2 regions of the Bordetella flabilis genome follow, and region 2 is predicted to be linked to the other one. Evidence: predicted binding sites of a transcription regulator. Region 2 holds the regulator's gene; the other holds the start of a gene.
The links. The regulator LexA, encoded in region 2, represses DNA repair genes until DNA is damaged. The targets are predictions, from matches to a motif close to ACTGTATNNNNATACAGT.

Region 1: the regulator LexA is predicted to act here: its motif matches at 1,854-1,871, upstream of BAU07_RS03995 (putative DNA modification/repair radical SAM protein).

Annotation. Positions count from the first base shown of each region.
Region 1 covers NZ_CP016172.1:907,305-910,717, reverse strand. Annotated here, with positions in the region: gene BAU07_RS04005 (MFS transporter) at 1-469, opposite strand, end outside; gene BAU07_RS04000 (GlxA family transcriptional regulator) at 661-1,737, shown strand; gene BAU07_RS03995 (putative DNA modification/repair radical SAM protein) at 1,884-3,095, shown strand; gene BAU07_RS03990 (ATP-binding protein) at 3,194-3,413, opposite strand, start outside.
Region 2 covers NZ_CP016172.1:2,318,778-2,322,190, reverse strand. Annotated here, with positions in the region: gene BAU07_RS10120 (amino acid aminotransferase) at 1-925, shown strand, start outside; gene lexA (transcriptional repressor LexA) at 1,149-1,799, shown strand; gene lon (endopeptidase La) at 1,932-3,413, opposite strand, start outside.

The DNA of each region.
Region 1 (3,413 bases), 1.4 Mb from region 2:
GCCAGCTTCCGAACCCGCCGACAAACGTACCAACAGGCGAGCCGAGCGCCGTGGCGGCCGTCAGTCCCGCGGTGACCGTGGCGAGCGCGCGGCCCCTGCGCGCCGGTTCGGCCAGCGCGGAAGCGACGCCGAGCGCCGTCGGCGAAAACAACGCCGCCCCAAAGCCGGCCAGCGCGCGGCTCCACAGCACTGTATTCAGGTCGGTCGCCAGCGCAGTGACGACATTGCCGGCGACGAATATCCCCAGCGCCACGACCAGCAGCAACTTGCGCGGCCAGCCGCCGGCCACGGCCGCCATTACGGGCGCCATGACCGCGTAGGTAAGGGCGTAAACGGTCACCATCTGCCCGGCCAGGCTTACGGATGTATTCAGCGACCGGGCGACACTCGGAAGGATGCCGGCAACCACGAAGTTGTCCGTTCCCATCGCGAACATCCCCAGCGCAAGCATGAGCAGTCGACGGTCCATATCGAGTCCTGTGCGGTTGGGTAAGGCGGCCTCTCCGTGGACCGGATGTCCACGAGGCACGGCATGCCCCTACGTTCGAGCCGGCGAAGCCTGTGGCACGACGGCATGGCTGCAAGGATATGGTTTGTTGACGGCGTCTCAAATGTCATATACACCATCGTTTTCGGACATGACGGCGCCAGGAGTCTTCCATGCACAGAATCGGCTTTGTCGTATTTCCCGACTTCTATCTCATGGGCTTCGCCGCCGTCACTGCCTTCGAGCTGGCCAATGTCGCGCTCGGTGAACCGGCCTACGAAGTGACGGTCCTGTCCGAAACCGGCGGACTGGTGCGGGCCTCCGCGGGCATGCGGATCGAAACGCAGCCCTTCGGCACGGACGCCTTCGATACCGTCATCTTCGCCTCGGGTCTCGAAACCCATATGGCCTCGCCTGCGTTGGGCGCCTTCGTCCAGCGTTCGCTGGCATCTTCCAGGCGTATCGCCGCGCCATGTACCGGCGCATTCGTCCTGGCCGAAGCCGGTGTGCTGGACGGACGACGCGCGACCACCCATTGGCGTTTTGCGCGCGACCTGCAGCGCCGTTTTCCCAAGGTGTCCGTGGAGGAAGACCAGATCTTTATCGTTGATGGATCGGTCTGGACGTCGGCGGGCATGACGGCCACGGTCGATATGGCGCTGGCGATGATCGAGAAGGACCACGGCGAGGACGTGGCCCGTACCGTGGCCCGCAAGCTGGTCGTCTACCACCGGCGCGCCGGCGGCCAGTCGCAGTTCTCCGCCGTGCTGGAGCTCGAACCGAAATCCGACCGAATCCAGAAAGCCATCGAATATGCCAGCGCCCATCTGCGCAACGCCTTGTCCGTCGAGGAACTCGCCGAGGTGGCCAGCCTGAGTCCCCGCCAGTTCAGCCGGGCCTTCAACATGGAGACCGGCCAATCGCCCGCCAAGGCCGTGGAGCGGCTGCGCGTGGAGGCAGCGCGCCTGATGCTGGAACAAGGCCGTCTTTCCCTGGACGTGATATCGGCTGAAGCAGGCTTCGGGGACCGTGAAAGGATGCGGCGCGCCTTCTTGCGCGTTCTGGGCCAACCGCCGCAGCTCATACGCCGGCTCGGCAGGGAAAACCGCGCGCACCGTAACGATGACATGGATCCGGAAACAAACGCGGCGCGATACGACCACGCGGCGCAACCCGAGGCCTCCGGTGCCGCGCCGATATCGCGGTCTACGGCCGGCGTCGCCGCTTCACCTCCCGCGACGGCCACTTGAAAAGGGGGTGGCGAATATGGTCTGGTTGCGGCCGGGATCGTCCCTCCGAGCCCCGACCGCCGCGCACTGCTCTGCCGTTGGCGCTGCCTTGCGAGCCCTGCTGCCTTGCGTACAATGCTGTATATCCATACAGTTTTCGGATGGCAATGGAACTGCTCAAAAAGCTCGAGGTCCTGGCGGACGCGGCCAAGTACGACGCGTCGTGCGCCAGCAGCGGCGCGCCCAGGAGAGACTCGCAGGCGCGTCCCGGGCTGGGCGCCAGTACCGGCGCCGGCATCTGCCACAGTTTCACGCCCGATGGCCGCTGCGTCTCCCTGCTGAAAATCCTGCTGACCAACTTCTGCCAGTACGACTGCCAGTACTGCGTGAATCGGCGTTCCAGCAATGTCCCGCGTGCGCGGTTCCTGCCGCGCGAAGTGGTCGACCTGACCCTGGATTTCTATCGCCGCAACTATATCGACGGGCTATTCCTCAGCTCCGGAATCATACGAAGCGCGGACTACACGATGGAGCAACTGGTGCACGTGGCGCGGTCGCTGCGCGAGGACCATCAGTTTCGCGGCTATATCCACCTGAAGACCATCCCGGACGCCGATCCCCGGCTTATCACGGAGGCCGGGCTTTATGCGGATCGCCTCAGCGTAAACATCGAACTGCCTACCGACGGCGCCCTGCAACGGCTGGCGCCGGAGAAAAACGCCCACACCATCAAACGGGCCATGGGTTCGATCCGGCTGGCCCAGGAAGAAGCGGAGAGCGATAAACGCGCGCCGCGCAGCTCGCCGGCCGGCCAGAGCACGCAGATGATCGTGGGCGCCGACGATGCGGATGACCGTACCATCCTGCAGACAGCGCAGACGCTGTACGGCTCGTACAAGCTGAAGCGCGTCTATTACTCCGCCTTCAGCCCGATTCCGGACAGCCCTTCCAGCCTGCCCTCCCAGGCCCCCCCACTGCTGCGCGAGCACCGCCTGTACCAGGCCGACTTTCTCTTGCGCGGCTATGGTTTTCGCGCCGAGGAGTTGTTCCAAGGGGCTGGCGACCTGCCGCTGGACATCGACCCCAAGCTGGCGTGGGCGCTGGCGCACCGCGAATCCTTTCCGGTCGACATCAACCGCGCGCCCGAACGACTGATCGCCCGCGTGCCCGGCATAGGCGTGCGCAACGCGAAGCGGCTGGTGGAACTGCGCCGCGTGCGTGCCGTCCGCTATCAGGATCTGATACGCCTGCGCTGTCCCATGGACACCGTGCGCCCTTTTATCGTGGTGCGCGACTACCGGCCGGCGCTGGCGGAGCCGCCGTCGGAACAATTGCGGCGCGCGCTGTCGCCGCGGCCCCGGCAATTGGCGCTGCTATGAGCCGTGCCGGGCGGCCCACACTCATGGTCGTCAGGCTGCGCGCGGGCTGACGCGTGCCCGCCCAGGTGCCATGGGGACTGGCGAACATACCGCGCTGATTACGATCCCGTCCGCGCGACGTCCGCACGACTCGTGTCGGCCTTTAACCAGCGTTCGTTGCCCGCGGACGGGTTCCAGGCAGGCGGGCGGTTCGGCATCGGAAAACGCGTGGACAGATACTCGTCCTCTGCGTCGACGTATCGATGCAGCCTTTCTATCTCGTTCTTCATGAGGGTGATGGGTATGCCATCTTCATCGACGGTGTTCATATACATCAGT
Region 2 (3,413 bases):
CGCGGCGGGACGCGTGCTGACCGCGCAGGCCCTGGGCGGCACCGGCGCGCTGAAGATCGGTGCCGATTTCCTGCGCCAGCTGCTGCCCCAGGCCAAGGCCTACATCAGCGACCCCAGTTGGGAGAACCACCGGGCGCTGTTCGAGCGAGCCGGCTTCCAGGTCGAGACCTACCCCTATTACGACGCCGCCACGCATGGCCTGAATTTCGACGGCATGCTGGCCAGCCTCAAGTCCATGCCGGCCAACAGCGTCGTGGTGCTGCACGCGTGCTGCCACAACCCGACGGGCGTCGACCCGACGCCGGAGCAATGGAAGCAGATCGCCAATGTCGTCAAGGAACGCGGCCTGGTGCCTTTCCTGGACATCGCGTACCAGGGCTTCGGTGCAGGGTTGCACGAAGATGCGGCCGTCGTACGCCTGTTCGCCGACATGGACATGACGATCTTCGTCAGCTCCTCTTTCTCCAAGTCGTTCTCGCTGTATGGGGAACGTGTCGGCGCGCTGACCATCATCGCAGGCAGCAAGGACGAATCCGCACGAGTACTCAGCCAGCTCAAGCGCGTGATTCGCACCAACTATTCCAACCCGCCCACGCACGGTGGCACGGTCGTGTCGACGGTGCTGAATACGCCGGAGCTCTTCGCGCTATGGGAACAGGAGTTGACCGGCATGCGCGACCGCATCCGCCTGATGCGGCGTGACCTCGTCGAGAAGATCAAGCAGCACGGCGCGCAACAAGACTTCAGCTTCGTGTTGGCGCAGCGTGGCATGTTCTCCTATTCGGGGCTGACCTCCGCCCAGGTGGACCGCCTGCGCGATGAACACGCCATCTACGCGATTTCCAGCGGCCGCATCTGCGTGGCCGCGCTCAACAGCCAGAACATCGACGCAGTGGCCAAAGGCATTGCGGCGGTACTGAAATGAGCAGCAATAAGCCGACGGAGTAAAGCCGCCCGAAGGCGCTGCCTGCAGCGCCTTTGCGCATCAACGGGGCCGCGGTGCCCCGTTTTTTTATGGTGGAATCCTCGCGTCGTCGACACGATGATGGCATTTCAACGCCTACGAGCGCTGCGGCCCCTTGCCTTTTGCCCGTACGTCCCCCAAAATTGCGACCTGTATATCCATACAGGATGCATCGGAAGGCGCCATGGCCAGCAAACTCACCGAACGCCAGCAGCAAATCCTCGACCTCATCCGCCAGGCAGTGGCAAGCACGGGCTTTCCTCCCACACGCGCCGAGATCGCACAGACCCTGGGCTTCCGTTCGCCCAATGCGGCGGAAGACCATCTCAAGGCCTTGGCCCGCAAGGGCGCGATCGAACTTACCGCAGGCGCGTCCCGCGGCATACGCCTGAAGGACGCCAGCAAGCAGCCGTCGCAGGCCATGTTGCCCATGCCGTCGATTGCCCAGTTGGTGCTGCCGCTGGTGGGCCGGGTCGCCGCGGGCAGCCCTATCCTCGCGGCTGAACATGTCGAACGCGATGTTGGCGTAGACCCGGCCCTTTTCGCTCAGCGTCCAGACTACCTCCTCAAGGTACGCGGCATGAGCATGCGGGACGTAGGCATCCTGGATGGCGACCTGCTGGCCGTCAAGAAGGCAAGCGATGCACGTGACGGGCAGATTGTCGTCGCGCGGATCGATGAAGACGTCACCGTCAAGCGGCTGCACCGCGTTGGCGGACGCATAGAGCTACTGGCGGAGAACCCGGATTTCGAACCCATTGTCGTGCAGCCCGGCCAGGAATTCGCGCTGGAAGGAATAGCGGTGGGCCTCATCCGGACACAGGCACTGCACTAGGCGGATCGGCAAAGGGCCAGGCCACAGGCTACGGGGCGACCCGCAAGCGGGGCGATGGCGGCCAGGTCACCCAGACAAAAGGGCCTGGAAGCTCACGCTTCCAGGCCCTGACTTTAACGGCGACAGGACGGCTCAGTGCTTGGTGATCGGGTCCACAGCCTCGGGCGCCGCGGCGGGCGCGACCATGGGCTTGTCCTTGGCCTCTTCCTCGGATATCGGATCCGGCATGCGTTCCAGGGCCCGTTCCAGCACCTTGTCGATCCAGCGAACCGGGACGACTTCAAGCTGGTTCTTCACGTTGTCCGGGATCTCGGCCAAGTCCTTGACATTCTCTTCCGGGATCAGGACGGTCTTGATGCCGCCGCGGTGTGCCGCGAGCAGCTTTTCCTTCAGACCTCCAATCGCCAGGACTTCACCACGCAGCGTGATTTCCCCCGTCATGGCAACGTCCGCGCGCACCGGGATGCCCGACAGCGCGGAAACCATCGCGGTCGTAATCGCGATACCTGCGGACGGCCCGTCCTTCGGTGTGGCGCCTTCCGGAACGTGGACGTGCATGTCCCGCTTTTCGAATACGCTGTCCGCGAATCCCAGCCGCCGCGCACGCGAGCGCACGACCGTACGAGCCGCTTCCACCGATTCCTTCATCACGTCGCCCAGAGAGCCGGTGCGCTGAATGGCGCCCTTGCCAGGCATATCCGCCACTTCGATCGTCAGGAATTCGCCACCCACTTCCGTCCACGCCAGACCATTCACCTGCCCGACCTGGTTTTCCTTTTCCGCCATACCAAAGTTGTAGCGGCGGACACCCAGGTAGTCGCTCAGGTTTTCGGAGGTGACTTCGATGGTCTTGCCAGCCGCCTGCGCAGCCTTGCCCTCACCCTGGGCATCGCGCTCGATGAGCAACTGCTTGACGACCTTCCGGCAAATCTTGCCGATTTCGCGCTCCAACGCCCGTACGCCGGCCTCGCGGGTGTAATAGCGCACGATATCGCGCAGGGCCGATTCATCGATCGCCAGCTCGGAATCCTTCAGCCCGTTGTTCTTCAACAGCTTGGGGATCAAGTGGTCACCGGCAATGTGGACTTTCTCGTCCTCGGTATAACCCGACAGGCGGATGACTTCCATCCGGTCCAACAAGGCCGGCGGGATATTCAGCGTGTTGCTCGTCGCCACGAACATGACGTCGGACAAGTCGAAGTCGACTTCGACGTAGTGATCCTGGAAGGTGTGGTTCTGTTCCGGATCCAGCACCTCCAGCAGCGCGGACGAGGGGTCGCCACGGAAATCCATACCCAACTTGTCGATTTCGTCGAGCAGGAACAGGGGATTGCGGACACCCGCCTTGCTCATGTTCTGCAAGATCTTGCCGGGCATGGAGCCGATATAGGTCCTACGGTGCCCACGGATTTCAGCTTCGTCGCGCACGCCGCCCAGCGCCATGCGGACGAACTTGCGGTTCGTCGCCTTGGCGATGGACTGACCCAGCGAGGTCTTGCCGACGCCGGGAGGGCCGACCAGGCACAGGATGGGCGCCTTCACCTTGTCGACGCGCTGCTGCACGGCCAGGTATTCCAGAATGCGTTCCTTGACCTTCTCCAGACCGTAGTGGTC